DNA from 3 places in the Salinicola sp. MH3R3-1 genome. Region 2 is predicted to be linked to each of the others. Evidence: predicted binding sites of a transcription regulator. Region 2 holds the regulator's gene; each other region holds the start of a gene.
What was found. The regulator PhoB, encoded in region 2, activates phosphate uptake and scavenging genes when phosphate is short. The targets are predictions, from matches to a motif close to TGTCATANNNNTGTCANA.

Region 1 (4,836 bases), on a different contig from region 2:
GGAACATGATCGCGATGATTCCGGCCAGCACGCCAGGGCCGAAGATCGCCACGAACAGCAGCGCCCAGATCAGCGTGTTGACCGATCGGCTCGAGACCAGAATGAAACGCCCCAGCCATAGCGTGAAGCGGTTGGGCGTGGTGTTCTGGGCCGCGATATAGGCGATCGGCAGCGACATGAATACGGCGACGAAGGTGGCGATGGTGGCGATGTTGAGCGTCTCGACCAGCGCCCACAGGATCGCGCGGATATTGCTCACATCCGGCGGCACCATGCGGCTGAACAGATCGCCGACCTGGGCAGGGGCGCCCCACACCCACGGCCAGATGATATCGATGCTCTCCACGGCCCATACCACGGCAGCGCCCACCACCAGCATCATGGCAAGGCGTTTCCAGCGCTGCTGCGGGGTATAGCGTGCCCAGGTGCGTTCGGCTACGTTCGGGGTCGTCTGGATGGTCATCCGATGTTCCTCCTGATGCGCCCGCTGACCGCTTCGCTGATCAGGATGACGCCGATGATCACCAGCGTGATCGCCAGCGCGAAGTCGTAGTCGTAGCGTCCGAAGGCGTTCATCAGCGTCGAGCCGATCCCGCCGGCACCGACGATGCCGACCACCGCCGAGGCGCGCAGGTTACTGTCGAGCTGATAGATGCCCAGGCCGATCTGGCGCGGCATGATCTGCGGCAGCACCGCGAACTGCAGCACGCTGATGTAGCGCGTGCCGCTGGCGCGCAGGGCCTCCACCTGGCCCCAGTCGATCTCCTCGATGCGCTCAGCCAGCATCTTGGCGACGAAGCCGATCGAGTAGAGCGTCAGGGTCAGAATGCCGGCCACCGGGCCGAACCCGACCGCCTTGACGAACAGGATCGCCACAATCACCGGGTGGAAGCTGCGCGCGATGATAATGATCGCACGCCCCAGCAGGTAGATCGGCTTGGCGGCGATATTACGCGCCGCCATGAAGGCGATGGGAACGCTCAATGCGAGTCCCAGCAGCGTCGCCAGAATCGCGATCTGCAGACTCTCGAGAAAACCGTCGATCAGCAGCTCGTAGCGATCGAAGTTGGGCGGGAAGGCGCCGGAGAAGATCCGCGCGGCGCGGGTCATGCCCTGGCTGATGCGATCGAGGTCGAACGGCAGGATCGAGATCGCCCAGATCGCATAGACCACGACCCCGATGACCAGCCCCCAGCGCAACAGCGGGTTGGCAATGAACGGCGGCTTGCGCCAGGTGCGGCGTTCGCTCGTCGCGTTCATGACATGACCGCCTGTGCCTGGCCGGCATCGGCCTGCCGGCGATCTTCACCCGGCGTGCCGTTGTAGACGGCATCCATCGCCTCCTGATCGAGATCGGCCGGCTTGCCGTCGAAGATCAGCTTGCCGAACCGCATGCCGACGATGCGCTGGGTATATTCCCGCGCCTCGGCCACGTTATGGATGTTGATCAATACCGGCAGCGAGAGCTCCTGGGCGAGGGTCTGCAACAGTTCCATGATCTGACGGGAACTGACCGGGTCCAGTGAAGCCGTGGGTTCGTCGGCGAGCAGGATCTCCGGCTGCTGCATCAGTGCCCGTACCACGCCGACACGCTGACGTTCGCCGCCGGACAGCGCGTCGGCTCGCTTGTTGGCATAGTGGGCGATACCTACGCGCTCCATCAGGTGATAGGCGCGCTCGATGTCCTCGGCCGGATACTTGCGCAGGGCAGCACGCCAGTAGGGGATGTAACCCAGGCGTCCGCACTGGACGTTCTCCATCACCGTCAGCCGGTCCACCAGATTGAAGCCTTGGAAGATCATGCCGATCCGCCGGCGCGCCTTGCGCAGCTCTTCCCGCTTGAGATGGGTCAGTTCGAGACCGTTGAGCTCGATACTGCCTTCCGTGGGTTCCACCAGCCGATTGATGCAGCGCAGCAGCGTGCTCTTGCCCGCCCCCGAGGCGCCGATGATCGAAACGACCGATTCGCCGGCCACGTCGAGATCGAGCCCGCGCAGCACCGGCTCGCCATGGCCGTAACGCTTGACCAAATTCTGAATGCGCAGCATTGGGATTCCTCGTGGCTGACGGCGCCATCGTCCTTCATGACAGAAAGCGCCGTCAGGCCGGGTTATTCGACGTTTTTCTGGGAGTAGACAACGCCGTTGGCATCCTGGATGTCACGAATGACTTCCCAATCCTTCTGGTAGGTGACCGGCACGAACTTGGTCACGCCGTCGAACTCTTCGCCCAGCTCCGTCCCTTTCATGTCGAAGCTGAAGAACGCCTCCTTGATCTTGTCGATCAGCTCCGGCTTGAGGTTATTGGCGTAGGTATAGGAAGTGGTAGGGAAGCGCTTGGATTCGAAGATGATCTTGACCTCATCCGGGTCGTATAGCCCGCGCTCGGCCATGCGATCGACCACTTCGGAGGCCACCGGTGCGGCGTCATAGTCACCCGCGACCACACCCAGCATCGATTGGTCATGAGAACCCGAATAGACCACTTCGTAATCCTCGTCCGGGGTGATGCCCTGCTTGGGGAACAGCGCGCGAGGCGCCAGGTTGCCGGAATTGGAAGTCGGCGAGGTGTGTGCCACACGCTTGCCCTTGAGATCGCTCAGCTCGTCGATGCCGCTGTCCTTGCGGGTATAGACCTGCAGGGTGTAGCCGAACTCGCCGTCGTCGCTGCCCATGATCGCGAAGGGCACCGCGCCTGCCAGGTTGACCGCGAACGGGGTCGGCCCGGTTGAGAAGCCGGCGACCTGAATGCGGCCGCTGCGCATCGCTTCGATCTCGGCGGCGTTGGACTGTACGGCGTAAAAGCGCACGTCCTTGCCGGTCACGTCGCGCAAGTGTTCGATGAACGGTTCCCAGATGTCGGCATAGATCGCCGGATCCTCGACCGGGGTGTAAGCGAAGACCAGCGGATCGGGATCGAGGTACTGGGACTCGTCGGTCGGCGCATCGGCGACCAGATCGCCATCGGCATCGCAGTACATCGGCGCCAGATCGCCGCGTTGCGGGCATTCATCGGCGGCCTGGGCCGCGAAGGCGAGACCGCAGCCGAGCGTCAGCGTGGCCAGGAAGGAGAGAGGAAGGCGTAGTGAGCGTGATTTGGATCGTTTGAGGCGTCGTAGCATGGCAGCGTCTCCTGAGACGGAGGTTGTTATAAGCGACACCGGCCGCGCATGTTGTGTATCTGGTTAGGCTGCGTTCGGTGTCATCGTTTTGTCACAGTGTGCGCAATATTCGGCGAAAAGCGCATTCGACTTTCGCTAATGACCGCTGCTCATGTTCGTTTTCGAGCAATCAATCAGGGTTGCCGCTGTATTTGTTACGATATAACATAATAAAAAATCATTGAGATTTCTCATGCAACCATTACCCGTTACCGTCCTGTCCGGTTTTCTCGGCGCCGGCAAGACGACCGTTCTCAATCACCTGCTCAACAACCGCGACGGCCGGCGCATCGCGGTGATCGTCAACGACATGAGCGAGATCAACATCGACGCGGCGCTGGTCGAGCGCGAAGTCGACTTCAATCGCGCCGAAGAGAAACTGGTCGAGATGAGCAACGGCTGCATCTGCTGCACGTTGCGCGAGGACCTGTTGATCGAGGTGAATCGGCTCGCCGACGAGGGGCGCTTCGATTATCTGGTGATCGAATCCACCGGCATCTCCGAGCCGCTACCGGTGGCCGAGACCTTCACCTTCGAGGACGAGCAGGGGCGGAGCCTGTCCCAGGTCGCCCGGCTGGATACGCTGGTCACGGTGGTGGACGGCGCGAACTTTCTTTCCCAGTACCACGAAGCCAAGTCGCTGGCCGAAGCCGGCGAGAGTCTGGGTGAAGAGGACGAGCGCAACGTCGCCGATCTGCTGGTCGATCAGATCGAATTCTGCGACGTGCTGTTGATCTCCAAGGCCGACTTGATCGACACGCGCGCCCTCGGCGAACTCGAGGCGGTACTGAAAAGCCTCAACCCCGACGCCGAGATCATCGCGATTGAGAACGGGCAGGTGCCGCTGGAGAGGGTGCTGAATACCGGCCGGTTCAGCTTCGACAAGGCACAGCAGGCGCCGGGCTGGCTCAAGGAAATGCGCGGCGAGCACGTGCCGGAGACCGAGGAGTACGGTATTTCCAGCTTTAGCTTCGAGGCGCGGCGGCCGTTTCATCCCGCGCGCTTTTTCGAAGTGCTCCATGGCGACTGGGGAGACGGCAAGCTGCTACGTTCGAAAGGTTTTTTCTGGCTCGCCAGCCGGCCGCAGTTCGCCGGTCAGTGGAGCCAGGCCGGCGGTATCGCCCATCACGGCTTCGCCGGCCTGTTCTGGCGCGCGGTGCCGGAATCGCGCTGGCCGCAGGATCCCGAGTATCGCGCCTCGATCCTGGAGAAGTGGCAGGAGCCGTTCGGCGACATGCGCCAGGAACTGGTGTTCATTGGCCAGGGGCTGAATGCCGCCGACATTCGCCGGCGGCTCGAGGCGTGTCTGCTGAGTGATGAGGAACTGGCGCGCGGCAAGGACTACTGGGTGACGCTGCCGGACCCGTTCCCCGAGTGGGATATAGCCGCCGTCTGATCACGCTTTCGACGTTTCCAGAATCTGGCCGCCAAGAGTCTGGTCTCCACCGGAGCTTCCCCGATTATCCTCACAAGGGTATCGGGGTTTTTTAGGGCTCGGTGTTTTCTTCAGTACGACATCTCTATTTATCAATATAGCTAGATTCATCGATATCACTAAATTCATCGATATAACTAGCTTGAGTGGAACATCTAAGTGCTCGATTCGTAATACAGGTATTGCCTCGATGCCATTATCCTGAATAAAAGTGGCTTGCGCGCGGCGACTGTCAGCATGA
Region 2 (4,836 bases):
CGAAAAGCGGGAGCGTCAGGCCGGCGTATCGGGCGATACCGAAGTCGGGCGAGCGGGAGCTGCTGCCAGACGCGATGCAGGAAACACGCAGCGAAAGCGCGCGCCGAGTCCCGGGCGGCTGACGATCTCCAGCGTCGCCTCGTGGCGCAGCAGCACGTGCTTGACGATGGCCAGACCCAGGCCGGTGCCGCCGGTGGCAGCGCTGCGGCCCTTGTCGACGCGATAGAAACGCTCGGTGAGGCGCGGGATGTGAATGGGGTCGAAACCGTCGCCATCGTCTTCGACCTCGATGGCGGCGCCGTCGTGCCACGGCTTCCAGCGTAGCGTGATGGTGCTGCCCGCCGGCGTGTAGCGAACGGCGTTGAATACCAGATTGGAGATGGCGCTGCGGATCTCCTTGGTATTCGCCAGCAGCTGCCGAGGCTCCTCGGCTTCTATCGTCAACTGGTGACGTTCGGTGCTCAACTCGCGGGCATCGGCGGCGATGCCCGCGAGCAGCGTCGCCACGTCCAGCGTTTCGCGATCATTGTTGGGGCTGTCGATCTCGAGGCGCGACAGCAGCAGCAGATCCTCGACCAGATTCTGCATGCGCGTGGTCTGCGCCTGCATCTGGCCGAACCCTCGCTGCCAGCGTTCGGGGAGCTGGCCGGCATGGTCCGAGTAGGTCTCGAGATAGCCGGCGAGTACCGTCAGCGGCGTGCGCAATTCATGCGAGACGTTGGCCACGAAGTCACGACGCATCATCTCCAGCTGATGCAGCCGGGTCACATCGCGGGCCATCAGCAGGCGTTCGTTGTCGCCGAACAGGGTGAGATGGAACTGCAGGCTGTGATTGGCCTGAACCGGCGAGGGAATCAGCAGCGGCTCGCGGTAGTCACCCGACTCGAAATAGGCGATGAAGCGCGGATCGCGCAGGAAGTTGGTGATCGGCTGGCCGCGGTCATGGTCGGCCTGCAGGCCCAGCATGTCGCCGGCAGCGCTGTTCCACCAGTCGAGGTCGCCTCGGGAGTCGAGCATCACCACGCTGTCGCGCATCGCTTCGCAGGAGTCCTGGATTCGCCGCAGGATATCGCGCAGACGTCCCTGCAACTGGGTCTGGGCCTTCTGGTAGCTGTACAGGCGGTCGAACAGGTCGCCCCACACGCCGGTACCGGGCGGTGGCGCCTCGCGCGGGTTCTTCAGCAGCCAGATATAGAGCTTGCGCACGTGACGCAGATGCAGGAAGACGTAGAGCCCAAGCCCGGCGGCCAGCCCCCAGCCGAGTCCGGCGAGCAAATTGTGGCCCAGTTCGCCGAGCAGCAGGCCGATCGCGCCCAGTCCGAACAGCATGTAACCGAGACGCCACAGTTCGTTGATCCAGTAGCGCACTTGCTGACTTACTCCCGGGTCGAAAAACGGTAGCCGGTGCCGCGCACGGTCTGGACCAGATGCTGATGCGCTTCACCCAGCGCCTTGCGCAGCCGGCGAATATGCACGTCGACGGTGCGCTCCTCCACGTACACATTGCCGCCCCAGACCTGATCCAGCAACTGGCTGCGGGTGTAGGCGCGCTCCTGATGGGTCATGAAGAACTGCAGCAAGCGGTACTCGGTCGGGCCGATCTCCAGCGCGCCGCCATGGGAAGTGACGCGATGGCTGGAAGGATCGAGGCGCAACCCCTCGACTTCGACCGCTTCCTCGATGCCTGGCGGCGTCGCCCGGCGCAGCACGGCTTTGAGCCGGGCGACGAGCTCGCGTGGCGAAAACGGCTTGGTGATGTAGTCGTCGGCCCCGGCTTCCAGCCCCTGCACCTTGTTGTCCTCCTCGCCCTTGGCGGTGAGCAGGATAATCGGCATCTCGGCGGTGGCTTCCTCGCGTTTCAACCGGCGTGCCAGTTCGATACCGCTGGTACCGGGCATCATCCAGTCGAGCAGAATCAGGTCGGGCTTCTGGTCCAGCGCCATGGCGTGGCCGGTCTGGGCGTTGTCCGCCTCGAGCACGCGATAGTCGGCCATTTCCAGGGCGATGGCGATCATCTCGCGGATCGATGCTTCGTCGTCAACGATGAGTACGGTCTTGGAGCTCATGCGCATGCCTCGGGTGAGCCGCCGGATGACCAATGCCGCGTGATGCGATTGACACGTTGGGGATGGCTTCCGGCCGTGACAGAACGGTGACGATTACATCGTGAAAATATGACAGCGATATGACAGGGGCGCTAGTTCGGTCGGTTTCGTTTCCATCAGACCGGCGGCCACAGCGTCAGCACCAGCCCCGCGAACAGCAAAAGCCCCGACCAGAAATTGTTGAGGAAGGCGCGGAAACAGGCGTCGCGCTCGCGTTCGCGGATCAGCCACTGCTGATAGACGAAGGTCGCCGCCATCGCCGCCAGGCCCAGCCAGAAAAATCCACTCAACACCGGCTGCTCGACGCCGATCCAGGCCAGCAGTATCAGCGTCGCCAGCTGTAGCAGGCCGATGATCCGCTTGTCCCAGCGGCCGAACAGTCGCGCGGTGGACTTGATCCCGATCTTGATATCGTCGTCGCGATCGACCATTGCATACTGGGTATCGTAGGCCACGGTCCAGGCGACGTTGGCGACCAGCAACAGCCAGGCTTCCAGCGGCACGTCGCGACTGATCGCCATGAACGCCATGGGGATGCTCCACGAGAACGCCATGCCCAGTACCACCTGGGGCAGATGGGTGTAGCGCTTCATGAACGGGTAGATTGCGGCGAGCGCGACGCCGACGAAGGAGAGCAGCACGGTGGCGAGATTGGTCAGGCAGACCAGCACGAAAGCCAGCACCACGAGGCCCGCGAACAGGACCTTGGCTTCCTTCTCGCTGATGCGTCCGGTTGCCAGCGGCCGCGACTGGGTGCGCTTGACGTGGCCGTCGAGATGGCGGTCGGCGTAGTCGTTGACCACGCAGCCGGCGGCGCGCATCAGATAGACCCCGAGCACGAAGATGATCAGCGTGGCCCGATCCGGCAGGCCGTCGGCGGCCAGCCACAGCGCCCACAGCGTCGGCCACATCAAAAGCCAGGTGCCGATCGGCTTGTCCAGCCGCGTCAGGCGCAGGAAGTCGGGCAGGCGCGCCAGCCCGCGTGGGCGGGCAGCTGAACCTTCGCCGCGTGGTTGGGCGGCTGGACCAGCGCCGCGTGTCTGGGCGGCTGAATCAGCGCCGCGAGAGCGGGCGGGGTCGGAACCGGCGTGGGACATGGAGTTCTCCGAGACGACAGGCTGTCGATAGCGTGGGCCGAACCTTACACCACCCTTTTCCCGGCTTCGAGTCGTTGTATCCTCGAGGCACGATTGGCCTCCTGCAGGGAGCATGACGCGTATGCGCAGCGGCTTTGGTTTCGATCTCCGGAGCATGGAAATCTTCGTCGAGACGCTGGACCGTGGCAGTCAGAGTGCGGCGGCGGCGGCCCTGGGGCTGAAGCAGTCCTCCGTCTCCCAAAGCCTGGCGACGCTGGAAGAGGTTCTGGGCATCGCGTTGATCGAACGCCATGCGCGGCCGTTGGAACCCACCGCCGCCGGGCGTATCTTCTACGATCGCGCCCGCCGCATGCTCGACACCGCGCGGGCGACCCGGCGCGAACTCGACTCCGGCGCCTTCCGCCAGTTGCATCAGGTGCGCATGGCGCTGGTGGACTCCCTGGCCACTGCGGTGGGGCAGCCGCTGATCGCCGCGATACGTCGCCACACCAGCGATTACACTGTGACCACCGGGCTGTCTCACATGCACGGCCATGCCCTGCTCACGCGCCACGTGGACATCATCATCTCCGACGATCAGCTCGAGGACTACAACGGTCTCGAGCGCCATGCGCTGCTGGCCGAGCCCTTCGTGCTGGTGCTGCCCGGCGACTGGACGGGGCCGGTGGCCAACCTGCCGGCGCTGTCGCGACGGCTCGACTTCGCCCGCTATACCACGCAGTCGCTGATCGGCCAGAGCATCGAGCGGCATCTGCGTCTCAACCGCGTGGAGCTGCCGGCGAAGCTGCATCTCGACAACACCTTTGCCCTGCTGCGACTGGTCGACGGCGGGGCCGGCTGGACCATCACCACGCCGCTATGTCTCTATCAGGCCGGCCTCGACCGGCTGCATCTTCGCATCGAGCCGCTGCCGCTGGCGCCGCTGATTCGCAAGCTGACACTGGTGGCACGCCGCGAGGAGCTGCGCGATCTGCCGGTGCAGCTGGCAACGGAAGCGCGGCGGCTGCTACAGCGTCATTTTCTCGCCGAACTTCGTCATCACCTGCCTCAGGTCGCCGAGCAGGTGCGGATAAACTGATTCGATCGCGACAGTCCCGGGTCGTTTTTCGGTCGCTATCGATTTTTCCGATAGCGCCGCGTTGGGTGGCATTGATCGAGATTGCCTTTCCGCGCGCATCGTGATCAGACTCGAAGCGGACGCGGTCAGACGATGCCGGCGTCGCTCCGTCGCCACTCGAGGGGACTCGGGGAAGATTCGGGGCGGTTACGGCAGCGGATCGCGATGCGAGATGACTCGATCCAGTGGAGACAACAATGACAAACCACGATAAATCCGCCAGTGGCATCGCCTACAAGCAGCAGGATACCCAGTACTTCGAGAAACGCGGCCTGCGCCGTCACGCCGGGCCCTGGTCGCTGTGGGCGCTGGGGGTGGGCGCGGTGATCTCCGGGCACTATTCGGGCTGGAATCTGGGGCTCGCCTCGGGGGGCTGGGGTGGCATGGTGATCGCCACCGTGATCATCGCCATCATGTATCTGGGCCTGACCTTCTGTATCGCCGAGATGTCGCCGGCGCTGCCGCATACCGGCGCCGCCTACTCCTTCGCGCGCTCCTCGATGGGGCCCTGGGGCGG
Region 3 (4,836 bases), on a different contig from region 2:
CCCGAGTTCCATGCCGCCGGCGACGTGGCTCTCGACGGCGTCGACTACTATCCGGTCGAGGATCGCAGCGCCGGCCTCCAGCGCTTCCGCGCCGGAGGTCTGGATATCGTCCGCGACTTCTCGCCGGATCGATATCAGTGGTTGCAACAAAACCTGCCCGACGCCGTTCATCTCGCGCCGCAGCTGGCCAACTACTACTTCGCGCTCAACCAGCGCGATGGCCACCCGACTGCCGACAAGCGCGTGCGCGAAGCGCTCAACCTGGCCATCCGTCGCGATGTCATCGCCAAGCAGATCATGGGTGGCGTCGTTTCCCCCGCCAGCGGTTTCGTGCCCGACGGCGTCAGCCATTTCGAGGCCCAGACCATGCCTGGCCTGGATCAGTCGATGGACGACCGGGTCGCCAAGGCCATAGGCCTGCTCGAGGACGCCGGCTACGACGCCGACCATCCGCTGGAACTGACCCTGCGCTACTCCACCACCGAGGCCAACAAGCGCATCGCCGTGGCGCTGGCCGCGATGTGGCAGCCGCTGGGCGTCGAGACGCAGCTGATCAACGCCGAAGGCGCGGTTCACTACGCCGAGCTTGCCGCCGGCAACTTCGATGTCGGACGCGGTAGCTGGGTCGCCGATTTCGATGATGCCAGCAACTTCCTCGGCATTTTGCAGAGCGATTCGCCCAAGAACTACGGCGGCTACCAAAGCGATGCCTTCGATCAGCTGATGGATCAGGCCAGCCGCGAAACCGACATGGATGCGCGTCAACGACTGCTCGAGCAGGCCGAGCGCCAGGCGCTCTCCGACTATGCGGTGGCGCCGATCTACGTCGACGTCTCGCGCAATCTGGTCAATCCGGAGCTGGCCGGGTGGAAAGACAACGCGCTCAATCGACACCTGTCGCGCTGGTTCTCGCTCGAGGCCGATTGACGACATAACAACTCGAATCACCAGCCCGTCGAATCGCACAATGGCTGCGATCGGCGGCCGGGGGACGCATTACACGATGACTTCGAAACACCACAAGATGATTTCACCTCGAACATTGGCCGCGCTGGGAAGCCTCACGCTGGGCGCTTTGGCCGGCCCGGCACAGGCCTTTTCGGTCGATATCGCCAACGGCGCCGAGCCGGGCTCTCTCGATCCGCAGAAGACCAACGGCGTCTGGGAAACCCGTATCACCCGGGCGCTGTTCGAACGGCTGGTCAGTTACGCTGCCGATGGCAGCCTCGAGCCTGGCCTTGCCGAAAGCTGGGAGATCAGCGACGACGGCAAGACGTACACTTTCCATCTCCGCGATGCCGAATGGTCGGATGGCGAGCCGATCACCGCGGACGACGCCGTGTTCGCGCTGCGCCGTGTGCTGGAACCGACGATCGCCAACCAGAACGCCAATCTCTATTACCCCATCGTCAACGCTCGAGCGGTCAACACCGGCAAGAAGGACGGCAGCGCGCTCGGCGTCGAGACCATCGACACCCACACGCTGCGCATTCACCTCACCCAGCCCACCGCCTGGTTCCTGCAGGCGCTGGCGATGACCGAAGCGTCACCGCTGCCCGAGCACGTGCTGGCCAAGGCTGGCGATGGCTGGGTCGAGCCGGGCAACACCGTCTCCAGCGGCGCCTTTACGCTGAGCCAGTGGCAGCCGCAGTCGCAGATCGTGGTGACCCGGAATTCGCGCTACTACGACGTCGACGAGGTCGCCGTCGACAAGGCCGTGTTCTATCCGATCGATGATGCCAACGCCGCGCTGAATCGCTTCCGTACCGGGGAGATGGACATCGCCTATTCGAGCGTGCCCGCCTCGCGTTTCGACTGGGCTCGGGAAAACCTGGGTGAGGCGCTCCGGGTCGGGCCGCTGACCGCCGAATATTTCTACATGTTCAACCTCCACGACGGCCAGCCGCTGGCAGATAAACGCGTCCGCGAAGCCCTCAACCTGGCCGTCCGCCGCGACGTCATCACCGACCAGATTCTGGGTCAGGGCCAGACACCCTCGTTCTGGTACGTGCCGCGCAACACCGCCAATGCGCCGCAGGGCGAACTCGAGTTCGCCGACCTGTCGCTGGACGAGCGCATGACACGCGCCAGGAAGTTGATGCAGGAAGCGGGGTACGGTCCCGATCATCCGCTGCATCTTCGGCTCAATTACAACACCCTCGAGGATCACAAGAAGATCGCGGTGGCCGTGGCCGCGATGTGGAAGCCGCTGGGCGTGGAGGTCGAACTGATCAACGCCGAAGCCGCGGTGCACTACGCCACGATTCGAGAAGGCAACTTCGAAGTCGCGCGCTACGGCATGGTGGCGACCATCAACGATCCGTTCGATTTTCTCAATGCCTACGCCGACAACGGCTCGGCCAGCCAGAGCAGCGGCTATCACGATGCGGAGTACGACGCGCTGGTCGCCGCCAGCACAGCGGAGCTCGATCCTCAGAAACGCCGCCAGTTGATGACCCGTGCCCAGCAGCGACTGCTGGACGACTACGCGCTGCTGCCACTCTACGACTACGTCTCCGTTCACCTAGTCTCTCCCCGACTTCAGGGCTGGGAGAGCAATCCGATGGACGTTCACCCGCTGCGCTATCTCCAGGAGAGCGAGCAATGATTCTCTCTAATACGCCGCTGCGTTCCGGCTCAGGTGATTCCGCATGCTGATCTACACCCTCAAGCGCCTGTTGCAGGCGATCCCCACGTTGCTGATCGTGATCACGATCTCGTTCTTCCTGATGCGGGTGGCGCCGGGCGGGCCGTTCGACGGCGAGCGCCAGCTGCCGCCGGAGATCGAAGCCAACCTGATGGCGGCGTATCACCTCGACGAGCCGCTGCCGATGCAGTATCTGCGCTACATGGGCAATCTGCTGCAGGGCGATTTCGGGCCGTCGTTCAAATACAAGGACTTCTCGGTCACCGAACTGATCATGCAGGGGTTCCCGGTCAGTCTGGAAATCGGGGGGCTGGCGATTCTACTCGCACTGATTGTCGGGCTGCCGCTGGGCATCGCGGCGGCGATCAAACGCAACTCGACCGTCGATTACGTGGTCATGGGGACGGCGCTGACCGGTATCGCGGTGCCCAACTTCGTGCTGGCACCCATCTTCGCGCTGGTGTTCGGCGTGCTGCTGGGCTGGCTGCCGGCGGGCGGCTGGAACGGCGGCGCCCTGCCCAATCTGGTACTGCCGGTGGTAGCACTGTCGATCCAGCAGATCGCCTATATCGCCCGGATGATGCGCGCCAGCATGATCGAGGTGCTGGGTAGCCACTTCATCCGCACCGCCCGGGCCAAGGGTCTCAACGAGGGCGAGGTGCTCTGGCGCCATGCGATTCGTCCCGCCCTGCTGCCGGTGATGTCCTATCTCGGTCCGGCCATCGCCGGGATCATCACCGGCTCGGTGGTGATCGAGCAGATCTTCGGCATCCCCGGTATCGGCCGCTATTTCGTCCAGGGCGCCCTCAACCGCGATTACACCCTGGTGATGGGCACCGTGGTCTTCTACGGCGTGCTGATCGTGTTGATGAACCTGATCGTCGACCTGCTCTACTCCGCGCTCGATCCGCAGATTCGCTATGACGACTGATTCATTACAACAACGACGCCATGACAACGAATCGACCATGACAACTAAACGACCATGAAAAAGACCGATCCACAACTTCATTCATGCTTACAACCCGGGGAGGCCGCTGATGACCAGTGACACCAAGCCCTACAGCGGCGAACAGGCCCACGGTGCGCCGCTGCCCGCCGGCGGCCCCAATCCGCCCCGCTCTCCGGAGCCGGAAGCCGACGTCGCCCCGGTAGGCGCTGCCCCTATTGGTGAAAGCCTGGCCAAGGATGCCTGGCGACGGCTCTCTCAAAACCGGGCTGCCATGCTCAGCCTCGGTCTGCTGATCGCCATCATCGTGGTGTGTATCGTCGGTCCGTGGCTGCTGCCATGGGGACTCGCCGAGGTCGACTGGAATGCTTTCGGCACAGGCCCCACGCTGGAAAACGCGCATTATCTCGGCACCGACGCCAACGGTCGCGATCTGCTCACCCGCGTGCTCTACGGCGGACGCGTCTCGCTATCGGTGGCACTGGTCGCGTCGTTCGTCAGTCTGGTGATCGGCGTACTCTACGGCGCGATCTCGGGCTATCTGGGCGGCCGCGTCGACAACTACATGATGCGTTTCGTCGATATCATGTATTCGCTGCCGTTCATGTTCCTGGTGATCCTGTTGATGGTGGTGTTCGGGCGCAACATCTTCCTGATCTACGCCGCCATCGGGGCGGTGGAGTGGCTCGACATGGCACGCATCGTGCGCGGCCAGACGCTGGCACTGAAGCGGCGGGAATTCATCGAGGCCGCCCATGCGCTGGGCGTGCGCGACACCAAGATCGTCACCCGCCATCTGATTCCCAACGCCATCGGCCCGGTGATCATCTACGTCACCCTGACCGTGCCCAAGGTGATCCTGCTCGAGAGCTTCCTGTCGTTCCTGGGCCTCGGCGTGCAGGAACCGCTGACCAGTTGGGGCGTACTGATCTCCGAAGGCGTCGACATGATGGAGAGTGCGCCGTGGATGCTGCTGGTACCGTCGATCTTCCTCGCGCTCACGCTTTTCTGTCTCAACTTCCTGGGCGATGGGCTGCGAGATGCCCTCGACCCCCGCACGCGCTGAGGACATATCGATGACTCAATCTCTGCTCGAAATCGACAAGCTCAGCGTCACTTTCCAGCTGCCCAATGGCCCGGTGACGGCGGTCAAGGACGTCAGCTTCTCCATCGCCGAAGGCGAGACGCTGGCGCTGGTGGGCGAATCCGGCTCCGGCAAGTCGGTGACATCGACCGCCGC

Region 1: a site for PhoB is predicted at 3,200-3,217, ahead of phnD (phosphate/phosphite/phosphonate ABC transporter substrate-binding protein). Genes of this name have one in related genera too.
Region 3: a site for PhoB is predicted at 3,615-3,632, ahead of BTW08_RS01760 (ABC transporter permease subunit). Genes of this name have one in related genera too.

What each region holds. Positions count from the first base shown of each region.
Region 1 covers NZ_MSDP01000001.1:150,178-155,013, forward strand. The annotation lists gene phnE (phosphonate ABC transporter, permease protein PhnE) at 1-463, opposite strand, end outside; gene phnE (phosphonate ABC transporter, permease protein PhnE) at 460-1,260, opposite strand; gene phnC (phosphonate ABC transporter ATP-binding protein) at 1,257-2,048, opposite strand; gene phnD (phosphate/phosphite/phosphonate ABC transporter substrate-binding protein) at 2,111-3,121, opposite strand; gene zigA (zinc metallochaperone GTPase ZigA) at 3,354-4,556, shown strand.
Region 2 covers NZ_MSDP01000007.1:201,367-206,202, forward strand. The annotation lists gene phoR (phosphate regulon sensor histidine kinase PhoR) at 16-1,368, opposite strand; gene phoB (phosphate regulon transcriptional regulator PhoB) at 1,377-2,066, opposite strand; gene ubiA (4-hydroxybenzoate octaprenyltransferase) at 2,222-3,202, opposite strand; gene BTW08_RS05605 (LysR family transcriptional regulator) at 3,324-4,280, shown strand; gene BTW08_RS05610 (amino acid permease) at 4,517-4,836, shown strand, end outside.
Region 3 covers NZ_MSDP01000002.1:50,733-55,568, reverse strand. The annotation lists gene BTW08_RS01775 (peptide ABC transporter substrate-binding protein) at 1-927, shown strand, start outside; gene BTW08_RS01770 (peptide ABC transporter substrate-binding protein) at 1,004-2,608, shown strand; gene oppB (oligopeptide ABC transporter permease OppB) at 2,652-3,578, shown strand; gene BTW08_RS01760 (ABC transporter permease subunit) at 3,688-4,662, shown strand; gene BTW08_RS01755 (ABC transporter ATP-binding protein) at 4,673-4,836, shown strand, end outside.